DNA from 4 places in the Marinomonas sp. ATLA20 genome. Region 3 is predicted to be linked to each of the others. Evidence: predicted binding sites of a transcription regulator. Region 3 holds the regulator's gene; each other region holds the start of a gene.
The links. Region 3 encodes sigma-54, which starts transcription at its own class of promoters, with help from an activator protein. Its sites were predicted from a motif close to TGGCACNNNNNTTGCTNT; they were not measured.

Region 1: AC2A4J_RS12005 (ANTAR domain-containing response regulator) is a predicted target of sigma-54. The motif match lies at 1,895-1,912, and genes of this name have one in related genera.
Region 2: hmpA (NO-inducible flavohemoprotein) is a predicted target of sigma-54. The motif match lies at 1,615-1,632, and genes of this name have one in related genera.
Region 4: AC2A4J_RS06010 (circularly permuted type 2 ATP-grasp protein) is a predicted target of sigma-54. The motif match lies at 1,958-1,975, and genes of this name have one in related genera.

The regions. Positions count from the first base shown of each region.
Region 1 is NZ_JBXUKU010000006.1:138,591-141,777, forward strand. Features, by position in the region: gene AC2A4J_RS12000 (CmpA/NrtA family ABC transporter substrate-binding protein) at 53-1,252, opposite strand; gene AC2A4J_RS12005 (ANTAR domain-containing response regulator) at 1,249-1,854, opposite strand; gene AC2A4J_RS12010 (response regulator transcription factor) at 2,057-2,692, opposite strand; gene AC2A4J_RS12015 (HlyD family type I secretion periplasmic adaptor subunit) at 2,797-3,187, opposite strand, start outside.
Region 2 is NZ_JBXUKU010000001.1:269,555-272,741, reverse strand. Features, by position in the region: gene norR (nitric oxide reductase transcriptional regulator NorR) at 1-1,472, opposite strand, end outside; gene hmpA (NO-inducible flavohemoprotein) at 1,679-2,869, shown strand; gene AC2A4J_RS01170 (glutathione S-transferase family protein) at 2,972-3,187, opposite strand, start outside.
Region 3 is NZ_JBXUKU010000009.1:70,896-74,082, forward strand. Features, by position in the region: gene mgtE (magnesium transporter) at 1-327, opposite strand, end outside; gene AC2A4J_RS15080 (HPr family phosphocarrier protein) at 335-604, opposite strand; gene ptsN (PTS IIA-like nitrogen regulatory protein PtsN) at 614-1,063, opposite strand; gene AC2A4J_RS15090 (RNA polymerase factor sigma-54) at 1,081-2,550, opposite strand; gene lptB (LPS export ABC transporter ATP-binding protein) at 2,629-3,187, opposite strand, start outside.
Region 4 is NZ_JBXUKU010000002.1:340,026-343,212, forward strand. Features, by position in the region: gene AC2A4J_RS06005 (alpha-E domain-containing protein) at 1-318, opposite strand, end outside; gene AC2A4J_RS06010 (circularly permuted type 2 ATP-grasp protein) at 321-1,775, opposite strand; gene AC2A4J_RS06015 (FAD-dependent monooxygenase) at 2,109-3,187, shown strand, end outside.

The DNA of each region.
Region 1 (3,187 bases), on a different contig from region 3:
TTGCCCAATTATCTTGCACAGCGCACTAAAACATCACACCATCAGATACGCTTTACGCAAATGTTTCAAACCCCTTTAAGATCCCCTCTGGATGTAAACGCACCTTCCCATGTGACACCAAAGAAAGCCAAGCAGCTTCGTCTGCCTCTGGCAACTGCCACTCAATGGTGTTTTTTTCTTCGGCCAAGCCAAGCGCCTTATAATAAAGATCTTTACGATAAATCTGCTCAGCTAACTGATTAAGCTTGGATACATCACCTAACTGTTGCCAACGATGCATCTGAGCCATGATCCATAGCGCATAACTCGGTAACGGCTTATTAATGTCACTACCAGAAAAACGCTGAAACGCTTCCATCGGCCAATCAAACTGCCCTTTTGGCTTAATAGAGCCAAATCCATACACTAGCTGCTGAATCGTGCAATTTAAATAGTCAGGATGACTCAAGATGCTAAGCAGCTCTGCTTGATTTTCTGCCTCATCTACCCATAGACATGCTTTTTCTAAAGCTCGAATAATAGCAAGGTGTTGCGCATGATTTTGCTCGGCCCAAATAGTGTTCACACCAAACACCTTCTCTGGCGTACTTCCCCAAATTTCATACCCGGTAACCAGCATATGGCCAACACCCTGCTCAACCGCTAGACTGTTCCATGGCTCACCGACGCAATAGCCATCTATGTCGCCACGTCTTAAGTTATCAACCATTTTTACCGGTGGAATAACCGCTATCTGAACATCTTTATCTGGATTAATACCTGCTCGACTAAGCCAGTCCCGTAACTGATAATTATGGGAGGAATAGGGATAGACCATCGCAAAACGCAGCGGAGCGACATTATCACCTCGGCTATCTATTAGCCTTTTTAAGGCGATACCCGTTCGGATGTCCGAAGAAGAGCTCGAAAAATGTTGAAGCTGGTCGTACAGAGAGTTACCAATAGTAATACCGTTACCATTATGGCTTACAGTAAAACTGGTTTGCATAGCCGTTTTGATGCTACCTATCCCTAAGCTCGCAGCGATCGGCATAGATGACAACATGTGCGCACCATCTAACAAATTAAACGCCACTTTGTCGCGAATACTCGCCCAAGACGCTTCCTTCGAAAGCACAACATTGACACCTTCACTGACAAAAAAACCCTTCTCTTGAGCAATAACAAAAGGCGCACAATCGATGAGTGGGATAAATCCGATACGAATGGGATCCGCATTTTGAATAAGAGTATTTGGTTGCGTTATGTTCATTTCGTTTCTCCCATCAATTCCATGACGGATATGATATTTCGAGCAACATCGGTCATGCGTTGACTACGATCCATTGCCAGTTTTCGCAGAGCTTGATAGGCCGCTGGCTCATCACATTTTTGATGTTTCATGATTAAACCTTTTGCTTTATCTATCAACTTACGATCCTCAAGCTGACTTTTTACCGACTCCAGTTCAGAGCGAAGTGCCTGAAACTCTCTAAATCGTGCAATAGCAACCTGCAACAATGCCTTAACGCTGCCACTATTCACACCATCAACCACATAAGCACTCACCCCGGCTCTAATAGCGGCCTCTACATACTTAGAGTCGTCCTGTTCAGCAAACATAACAATTGGGCGAGGATTATCTTGAGTGAGGCGAGACATATTTTCTAACATGTCTCGATCCGGCGACTCAATATCAATAATAACCATATCTGGTTGAAATTCTGCCACCGCTTCTGTCAGGTTTTTAGCATTCTCTAACCGTCTAATGACACGATAGCCACTATCAATCATAGCTTGTTCTACAATAGCCGCTCTCGCTGGCTCATTATCAACGAGCATCACGGTTAATTCTTTTTCTGGGGGAGCAGGCATGGTGCATTCTCTTAAAAACGTGAAGTGATAATCAGAAGAAAATGCAAGATATGCGCCATTAAGACACACTAATTCCCCAAGGAGCAGATACAAAAAAAGGCTCTAAAATAGAGCCTTTAAAAGTGATGAGCTAGATGAATATTGCGTTAGTTCTGATCCTACGAGCAGAATCAGTGCAAACGTGTAATATCTATGATCCAATTTAATGCACAGCGTATCTAGTCTGTGCTAATAACGCTAAAGCCAAACGATCTTTGGTGTTGGTCTTCTTGAAAATAGAGGTCAAATGGGCTTTGACGGTGCGTTCAGTAATGTCCATTTCTAGTGCGATTTGCTTGTTCGATAATCCTCTTGCAACATGCAGAGCAACGTTTAATTCACGCTCAGATAAATCATCTAGTTCATCGTTGTGAATTTCTTCTGGTGCGGCAGATTGCTGCATAATGAGCTGCTGAATGAAAGCTTTTCCACCCCAGATTTCACCGGAATCAACCACAGACAGCACTAAAGAAAGCTGTTCTTGACCAATATAAGGTGCACACTGGCCACAAACGCCAACAGAGAAAAGTCTTAATGCCGCGGCTTGGCTTGATTGATTAGGGAAGACAATGACCTTTTGGTTTGGAAAGGCTGAACAAAGTGCAACAACTTCCTCAACCTGTTTAGGTAAAGATATATCTTCCAAATAAATAAAGCAGTACTGGAAACCGGACGCAGTTTCAAGCGCGTGATACACCTCTTCTAATGTTTTCACTCGAACCAAAGAATCGCTCACACTGACTATTTGATTCCAATGTTTCCATACGGCATCGTCTGTATTCCAACACAAAGTTTTCAAAGTAAGTCTCGTCCTATCAAGTGCGATGAACCATTCTAACCAGCAAACGATAACACATTGTTAACATTTGTAACCAAGCACTGTGCCCAGAAAGATTTTTGTAATTACCGCTCACGAAGCGCATTTTGTTTTGCTTTTAAAATAGGTTTCAGTAAGTAATCTAACAGTGTTTTCTTACCCGTAATGATATCGACTGTCGCCTGCATACCTGGGATGATCGGCAATGGCGCCTCTTTAGTACCTAAATAGTTCTTATCTGTTCTTACCCTTACTAAATAAAAGCTATTCCCTTCTTCATCAAGAATAGTATCGGCACTAATATTTTCAACCACACCATGCAAACCACCAAAGATGGAAAAATCATAGGCTGACAGTTTCACCACAGCGCTCAGATCAGGCTTAATAAAACCAATATTTTCTGGGCGAACTTTTGCTTCAATCAATAGGGAATCTTCTATCGGCACTATCTCAAGTAAATTCATTCCGGGTTTTATA
Region 2 (3,187 bases), on a different contig from region 3:
TTACGGATTAGATTTCGTTGATAAGTTTCTGTTTCTAAACGCAAATCGATTGGTTTGTGTTTTTCTAAGCGCGGCGGTTCCAGTTCATTTTTCTGTATCTTTTCTTTAGCACTATTATCAATTTGTAACCCTGTTAAATGAGCCGAAGTGATAACGGTAATACCCGTTGGATTATCGGCTTTTGCGCTTTCTGACTTTGAACTCTCTGCTTTAGAAAATAGCGCAGCACGAGAAATAACATGTTCCAGTTCGCGCACATTTCCGGGCCAGTGATAAGCGTCTAATAAATCGATTGCCGACGCAGACAAGGTGAGTTGTTGCAGACCCAATTTACGGCGGAATCGCTCTGCAAAGAAGCCGGCCAATAAAGCAATGTCGCCTTGTCTATCACGCAGCGCAGGAACTTGAATAGGAAACACACTAAGACGATGAAACAAATCAGCACGAAAACGATGCTCTGCCACTTCAGTCTCTAAATGTCGGTTGGTTGCAGCAATGATACGTACGTTTACTTTGCGGATTTGATCTTTGCCAACCGCTTGGATTTCTTGGTTTTGGATAACACGAAGCAAAGTACCCTGTACTTCTAGCGGCAGTTCACCAATTTCATCGAGCAACAAGGTTCCACCATCGGCCAATAAAAACTTACCGTCGCGATCTCGATCCGCTCCAGTAAAGGCGCCTTTCACATGCCCAAACAACTCACTTTCAATAAGATGGTGCGGTATCGCAGCGCAATTTACATACACCATGGGCGCGTCGGAACGGGAAGAATGCTCATGCAGGGCTCGTGCGACAAGCTCTTTGCCAACGCCCGTTTCGCCTTCGATCAAGATGGAAAAGTCCGATGCTGCGACCAAGTTAATAGACTGTTTGAGGTCTTGCATGGCCTTACTTTGTCCAATCATTTCATGGCTTTGTTCACCCATTACTTTTAATACGTTCTGAGCATGTTGCGACTGGTTTTCTAATTGTTCCATCAAGATGGCGGTATTTAACGTCATCGCCGCCATGGTGCCGATGATTTCTAACGCACGTGCGTCAATATCATCAAAAACGCCCGGCTGGATACTGTCTAAGGTGACAACGCCGATTAACTTCCCTTCCAAATACAGCGGAACGCCCATGCAAGAGTGCACAGGTAAATTCTCATCATGACCTAATACCATGCCATCGTAAGGATCGGGGAGAGGCGAGTCAGCAGGAAAACGTACCGGATAATGGTCGCTACTAATGGCTTTTAAACGAGGATGTTCATCAATAATAAATCGGCGTCCCATCATGTCATCCGACAACCCTCGCTGGGCAAGCGGCGTCAACACACCATGGCTATGAGACAACAAAACAACAGCATCGCAGTTAATCGTAGCCCGCACCGCGTAAACCAATTGTTCAAAACGATTGGGCTGTGTCACCGCACTAGCAAGATCAAGGGCAAAACTCAGTAAGGCGTTATTTGAAACCTGATTCATGGTGGTCGACTCATAAGGTGAATTACGGTTCGTGTCAATTTGACTCAAACATATCATATGGACTTTTTAATTTGCGAGTCTTATTGACTCTTATATTAATGTTAAAAATCTAAACAACTGATTTAAATAACTATTTTTTAGTTGGCACGGGCTTCGCTATAGAAAAGATAACAAGACTTTAATCATCCACTTAAAAGGATACAAAAATGTTATCTCAACAACACATAGACACAGTAAAAGCCACTATCCCGCTTCTTGCTTCTGCAGGCACAGCGATTACAGAGCATTTTTATCAACGCATGTTTTCTCATAACCCAGAACTAAAAGATGTGTTCAACATGACGCATCAAAGAACCGGTGGCCAACCGGCGGCTTTGTTCAATGCCATCGCGGCGTACGCTACACACATCGATAATCTAGAAGTGCTAACCAGCGCCGTGATGCGTATCGCTCATAAGCACACCAGTTTTAACATCCAACCAAATCAATACGACATCGTTGGTCATCACCTGATTGAAACCTTGCGTGAACTGGCACCAGAAGCGTTCACCAAAGACGTAGAAGAAGCTTGGGCAGCAGCTTACACACAACTAGCGGGTATTTTTATCAAGGTAGAAGGCGACCTTTATGCTGAACGCGCGGCGCAACAAGGCGGCTGGAAAGACTTCCGTCGTTTCCGCGTGGCATCTAAAACACCAGAATCTGATTTAGTGACTAGTTTCGTGTTTGAGCCAGTCGATGGCGGGGCCGTAATCGATTATCAGCCCGGCCAATACTTGGGCGTTAAGTTACATCCAAAAGGCAATGAGTTCGATGAGATACGTCAATACTCTCTATCCACAACGCCCAATGGCAAAAGCTATCGCATCAGCGTGAAACGCGAAGGAGCCGGTGACATTGCTGGCGTGATGTCGAGCTATCTACACGATCATCTAAACGTTGGCGACGAAATTGAAGCCATGCCACCCGCTGGAGACTTCGTTTTCCAAGACAAGCAAACACCAGTGGTATTGATTTCTGGTGGTGTCGGCTTAACACCAATGCAAGCCATGCTAAATACACTCGCTAAGCAGCAATACAGCCACCCTGTAAGCTATTTACACGCTTGTGCTCACCAAGGTCAGCATTCCTTCAAGGAGCACGTAGACAGCCTTAAAGACCAGCTAAACTTGTCTGTTCACACTTGGTATGAGCAAACCGACAGCGAAGAGGAAGGTGTACTAAACGGCATGATGCAACTCGATGCCATCAAAGACAGCTTACCGCTGACAAATGGCGAGTTTTACTTGTGCGGGCCAGTAGGCTTTATGATGTTCGTCAAACAGCAATTGTTAACCCTTGGGGTAGAAGCAGACCGCATTAATTACGAATTGTTTGGCCCGCACCAAGAGGTGTGATCTTTAACTCCTCCCTAACTCTCCCTTTGAAAAACAAAAAGGGAGGGAGTTAATACAGCAAGACTGGCTCCTTCCCCTGCTAAGGGGGAGGTTGGGAGGGGGTTACTCACTTTCCTGGGCAAGCAGCAGTGCTTGGTCTTGTTGTTCAGCTTTAATAAACGCTGGACGTGAGATGACGCGTTCAATATAAGCATCCACCACAGGGTTGGTGGTGATTAGTCCAAACATACGACACCATTTCAAACTGATACCCCACAGAATATCTACCGCATAAAGTTGTTCTCCTAATAAATAAGGACCTTTGGCTATTTGGTCGAA
Region 3 (3,187 bases):
TATTTTTTCTGGTAGATGTTGTAGTAAATCGGCAAGGTCATCGCTTTCAAAATGTTCGGATACGGCGATTAATCGCTCTGTATCCATGTTTTTCATGAATTGTACGCCAATATCTTCGCTCAGATATTGCAGTACTTCGCCTTCATTTTTGGCTTCAATTAGCTCCCAAAGAAGCTTACGTTCTTTGGGAGGGGAGGACTCTAATAGGCGAGCAACGTCCTGAGCTGGCAAAGCGCCGTTAAGTAAATAACGGATTTGCATGGTGGCACCAGATTCGAGCGATTCGGTGACCGTTTGCAGGTGGTTAAGCGTGTTTTGCTCTGACATTGATTCCTTACTCGTCTTCACCAAAACGATTGTTAATTAATTCTATCACCGCTTTAATTGCGTCGTTTTCATCTTCACCGTTGGTTTTGACACGAATTTCAGTGCCTTTGCCAGCGGCCAGCATCATCATGGCCATAATGCTTTTTCCATCAACATTGCGGCCTTCTTTTTCTATGGTGATGTCGCAAGAGAAACGAGAGGTTGTTTCAACCAGCTTGCCCGCTGCGCGAGCATGCAAGCCCAGTTTGTTTATGATTGTGACGGACTCTTCCTGCATGCTTATTACCTATATTAATGAGTCAAATATATTGAATAGTTCTTCACTGCTTTGTGCCGCACGTAATTTATCCAGTGATTCTGGAGATTGTGCTAACTCAGCGATTTGAGCCAATGTAGAAAGGTGTTGATCGCATTCTTGAGGTGGCACAATCAGCGCAAATATTAGGTCGACCGCTCGTTTATCGATAGAGTCAAAATCAATTGGAGTTTGCAGTGACATGACAACGATAGCTGTGTGGTTTGCCGACTCTAGACGACAATGCGGAATGGCAATGCCATTACCAATGCCTGTACTGCCTAGTTTTTCTCGGCCAAGTAGTGCGTCATAGATTTCTTCGTTGTTGCAATGAAGGCGGTTGGAAGCGACTTCAGCAAGGCTCTCAAGGACGCGTTTCTTACTAACAATGTCTTGTTTTGCGAGAACAAGTTCTGCTTTTAATAATGATTTCAAGGACATGATAAAATGGTATCCGTTTAGATCAGTCGTTTTCGTTCATTGGAAGGAGGGATGTTCATCGCCTCTCGATATTTGGCTACAGTACGTCGCGCAACCTGTATGCCTTGGTCTGCTAAAATAGCCGCTAGCTTGTTATCACTTAATGGCTTTTTCGCTGGTTCATCTGACACAAGCTTCTTAATCATAGCTCGTATTGCGGTAGAAGAACATTCTCCTCCAGAGGCGGTATTCACGTGGCTGGAGAAAAAATATTTAAGCTCAAAAATACCTTTTGGTGTGTGCATGTATTTTTGCGTCGTCACCCGTGAAATGGTTGACTCATGCATACCCACTTCTTCTGCAACATCATGAAGCACCATGGGTTTCATGGCTTCTTCACCGAGTTCGAAAAAATCAATTTGTCGACTTACAATGCAGCTGGCCACTTTCAATAATGTTTCGTTGCGGCTCTGCAAGCTCTTCATGAACCATTTTGCTTCTTGAAGAGAGGTTTTGATGTAAGTGGCGTCTTCTGTAGTTGCCGCTGTGCTCGCCATCGCAGAATAGGTTTCATTGATTTTGATTGGCGGTAGGGCGTCGTTGTTTAGCTCAACTTGCCATACACCATGACGCTTTTTCACTGAAACATCAGGAATGACGTAATCTGTATCATCTGCGTCGATCACTGAACCTGGGCGCGGGTTAAGCTGTTGAATCAAGTTGACGACTTCTTTTAGCGCTTCGTCTTTTAGTTTTGTCTTGCGGCTCAGTTGTGCGAAATCTCTATTACCTAATAGTGGCAGGTAATGGTCAATAAGGTTGTACGTGCTTTTGTAAAGTGGATGACTCTGGAAGGCTTCTAGTTGTACTAGAAGGCAGTCGCGTAGGTCGATTGAGCATACGCCAACAGGGTCGAAGCGTTGCAGTCTATGTTGCACAGCAATGACTTCTTCTATTTCTAGGTCTTCTAATTCGATGCCAAGGGACTCACAAATGTCATCGGTAGAAATGCTTAAGTAGCCATCAGGTTGAACGCATTCAATAATGGCATAAGCAATTTCAATGTCACGGTCTGACATGTGAGTTAAGTTCAATTGCCAAATTAGATGGTCTTGGATACTTTCAGCTGGAGCGTTGCGACTTTCGAAGTCTCCGTCACCTTCATAACTATTGTGATCACTGACAGCAGCAGAACTTTGATAGGTGTCATCCCAGTTACTATCGATAGATAGTTCTTCGGGGATGCTTTCAGTCCACTCTGATTCAACGCGTGCTTCTTCGTTGTTATCGACGGTTGTCTCAGGGGCACTTTTGGATTCTATGCTGGCTGGTATTTCGTTATGCAGTTGTTCGTCGTCGTCTAGCTCAAGCAGCGGGTTAGATTCAAGGAATTCGTGTATTTCTTGTTTTAAATCCAACGTAGAAAGCTGCAGCAAGCGAATAGCCTGTTGCAGTTGAGGCGTCATTGTCAGCTGTTGGCCGAGCTTTAATTGTAAAGACTGCTTCATAGAGCAACTCTTTCTTCTAATTGAATGAATTGGAATGAGTTGTGCATACTACTCCCTTTCTACAGCAATGATAAGGGGTTACAGACGGAAGTCGTCACCTAAATAGACCTTTTTGACTTGTTCATTGTTAATGACGGTATTGGCGTCACCGGATGCAATAATGTAACCATTGCCAACAATGTAAGCTTTGTCACAGATGTCTAGAGTCTCTCTGACATTATGGTCGGTAATTAGAACGCCGATTCCACTCTCTTGGAGGTGTTTAATAATGTGCTTTATATCTCCGACCGAAATCGGGTCTACGCCAGCAAAGGGTTCATCAAGTAAGATGAATTTTGGGTTCATCGCAACGGCTCTGGCTATTTCTACTCTGCGTCTTTCTCCGCCTGATAATGCCATGCCTAGGTTGGTGCGAATATGAGTAATGTGAAACTCTTCAAGAAGTTCTTCCAGTCGCTCATTTTGTTGTGCTTTTGTTAGTTCTTTGCGTGTTTCTAAGATGGCTAGAATGTTGTCTTCAACGGTCATCTTACGAAAAATTGATGCTTCTTGTGGAAGGTAGCCGATGCCTTTTTGCGCACGTGTATGCATAGCATCGCCAGTCACATCGACACCGTCAATAAAAACGCCACCCGCA
Region 4 (3,187 bases), on a different contig from region 3:
CCAAGTTTCTCTGGGAACAGCATCACGTGTAGTACGAATATTTTCTTTAACCATTTTCAATGATGACAACATGGAGTTGAAGTTGGTGTCATCGGCTAAAAGAAATTTCACCACGTTGCGTTCGTCTTTGACTTTATAGCGTTGTTCGAATAATTCTTCACCACTGAGTATCTCGATTAAGTTATACCAAGATACTTCGATGTTTTTTGGCAGGTCGAACAATAGGTCGTCATAAACACTGACCAAGCGGGCCGTGTTTTCAACGCGTTCCAAATACCGTGCGCTCCAATATAAGCGTTCTGCGACTCTAGATAACATGATTACTGCCCCTTTGTTTCAACAATCCAAGTGTCTTTACTACCACCACCTTGTGACGAATTAACGACCAAGGAGCCTTTTTTCATTGCGACGCGGGTTAAGCCGCCAGTGGTAACGTAAGTATCCTTAGCTTGTAAGATGAATGGACGAAGGTCTAAGTGGCGAGGTTCTAGCACACCTTTGGATATAAGCGTTGGTGCGGTGGATAATTTCAATGTTGGTTGAGCAATGTAATTACGAGGATTTTTAGTAATTAGCTCAGCAAACAGTGCTTGTTCTTTTTTGGTTGAATGAGGACCAACCAGCATGCCATAACCGCCAGATTCGTTGGCTGGTTTAACCACCAATTTATCTAGGTTAGCAAGGACGTAGGCTCGCTGTTCAGGATCGTCACATAAGAAAGTTTCGACGTTGTTAAGAATTGGCTCTTCGTTTAAGTAGTAACGAATAATAGCTGGAACATAAGCGTAAACGACTTTGTCATCGGCAACACCAGCGCCCGGTGCGTTTGCTAAGGCGACATTGCCTGCTCGCCATGCACGCATGAGACCCGCAACACCCAGTACAGATTCTGGATCAAAGGCTTCTGGATCGATGAATAAGTCGTCAATACGACGGTAGATCACATCCACACGCTCTGGCCCATCGATGGTTTTCATATAGACGCAGTCGTCGCTGTCGACAAACAAATCACTGCCTTCTACTAATTCCGCGCCCATTTGTTGCGCCAAGAAAGCGTGTTCAAAATAAGCGGAGTTATAAATACCCGGTGTTAACACTACGATCTCAGGGTTTTCTATGTCTCTTGGAGACAAAGACGCCAAGGTGTCAAACAATTGCGAGGTATATGAATCGACCGGTAAGATGGATTCGTTTTCAAACAATTCAGGGAGAACACGCTTGGTAATGGCGCGGTTTTCTAGCATGTATGATACGCCAGAGGGCACACGTAAGTTATCTTCTAAAACAAAGAAGTCGCCGTTTTCATCTCGTACTAAATCGGTACCACAAATATGTGCCCATACGCCGTAGGCTGGTGATACGCCAACACATTCTGGTCTAAAATTTTTGGAGTCTTTAATAATGTGTTCTGGGATGATGCCGTCTTTAATGACGTTTTGGTCGTGGTATAGATCGTTGATGAAAAGGTTAAGGGCGGTGAGGCGTTGTTTTAATCCTGCTTCAGCTATTTTCCAGTCTGAGGCTTCTATCGTGCGGGGAACTATATCGAAGGGCCATGCTCTGTCTATATTGCCTTCCTCTGTGTAGACCGTGAAGCTGATGCCCATTTCTTGTATTGTTGCTTCGGCAGTGAGGCGCCTCTTTTCTAGTTCGTCTTCTGAAAGACTGTCTAGATATCCCAAGAGTTGTTTTGCAGGAGATCTTGCTGTGCCTTTGTCATCAATTAACTCGTCAAAAAAATCAGCTGACTGATAATGGCTCGTTAGTTTTTCCATGTATACCTCGTTCTCTTTATCAAGCCGGAGGTGGGTGCTTTAAACTTGCACACATTTGCGTGCTCTTTTTGTGCATCCGCCCCACATTGGGGAGACTTCTTTAGTTTGTAAGGTGGAATCTAGCTATATCGTTACCCTGATTTGCTAGGCTACTTATAATGTTTTCGCACTACTGGAGAAATATAGCAAGGATCGAGCCATAGTATTTGAAAAGTATTTCCATATTTTTTGTTTCACCATAAGTGATATAGATCGGTTTTATTTAGGTAAGAATTCGCTACTATGGCGCTTTTGATTCTTGCAAAAATCAGCATTAACGAAGAGGGCAGGTGAGTGGATCAGGTGAATAGTGTTGTGATTGCTGGGGCTGGGATTGGAGGCTTGTGTGCGGCATTGGCGCTGGCTAAGCAAGGTATTCAAGTCGTGGTGTGTGAGCAAGCTGCGAGCCTAGGTGAAGTTGGCGCTGGACTGCAAATAAGTCCCAATGCTTTAAAAGTTTTGCGACACTTAGGGTTAGAAGCTGAATTGAGCCAATTCGCCTTTGTCCCGCAACACGCTGCGATCCGTGATTATAAGTCGGGTGAGTATTTTCTGAAGTCGCCATTGGGGGAGCATGCCGAAGCTCGTTATGGTGCGCCTTACTGGCATTTGCATCGTGCTGATTTGCATCAGGTTTTAGCTGAAGCTTGTGCAAACGCAGGTGTTGAATTGGTATTAAATGCTGCCGTGGTTGGCTATCGAGAGAATACCGAACTCAAACAGGTTTGTTTGTTGCTCGAAGAGGGTCGAGAGTTTTACGCCGATTTGTTAATTGGTGCCGATGGTATTCGTTCAAAAGTACGTGAGCAAATGTTAGGGCAAGAGCGCCCAGCCTTTATGGGGCAAGTTGCATGGCGTGGTGTTATCCCGGTCAGTGATCTAACGGTTGATATCAAGCCGGATGCCTGTGTTTGGGTGGGTCCGGGCCGTCATTTTGTGAGCTACTATTTGCGCGGCGGTGACTATGTGAACTTTGTTGCCGTGGAAGAGCGCAGTGATTGGCAATCTGAATCATGGCGTGAAGAGGGCGATGTAAACGAGTTGAAGCGTGCTTTTGCAGATTGGCACCCTGAAGTAAGCGAGTTAATAAAATCCGCGAGCCGTACTTTTTTATGGGCTTTAAATGGCAGGGCTGAATTATCAACTTGGCATCAAGGTCGAGTGGTTTTACTGGGGGATGCTTGTCACCCTATGTTGCCTTTCATGGCGCAAGGTGCCGCGATGGCGATTGAAGACGGATATGTGCTCGCTGAGTGTTTATCACGTTATGTTTTGAAGGAAGCTTTGCAAAGATACGAGCAATCTCGTAAACCTAGAGCAACTAATATTCAGAATATGTCTAAAGCCAACACCGGTTTATATCACATGCACGG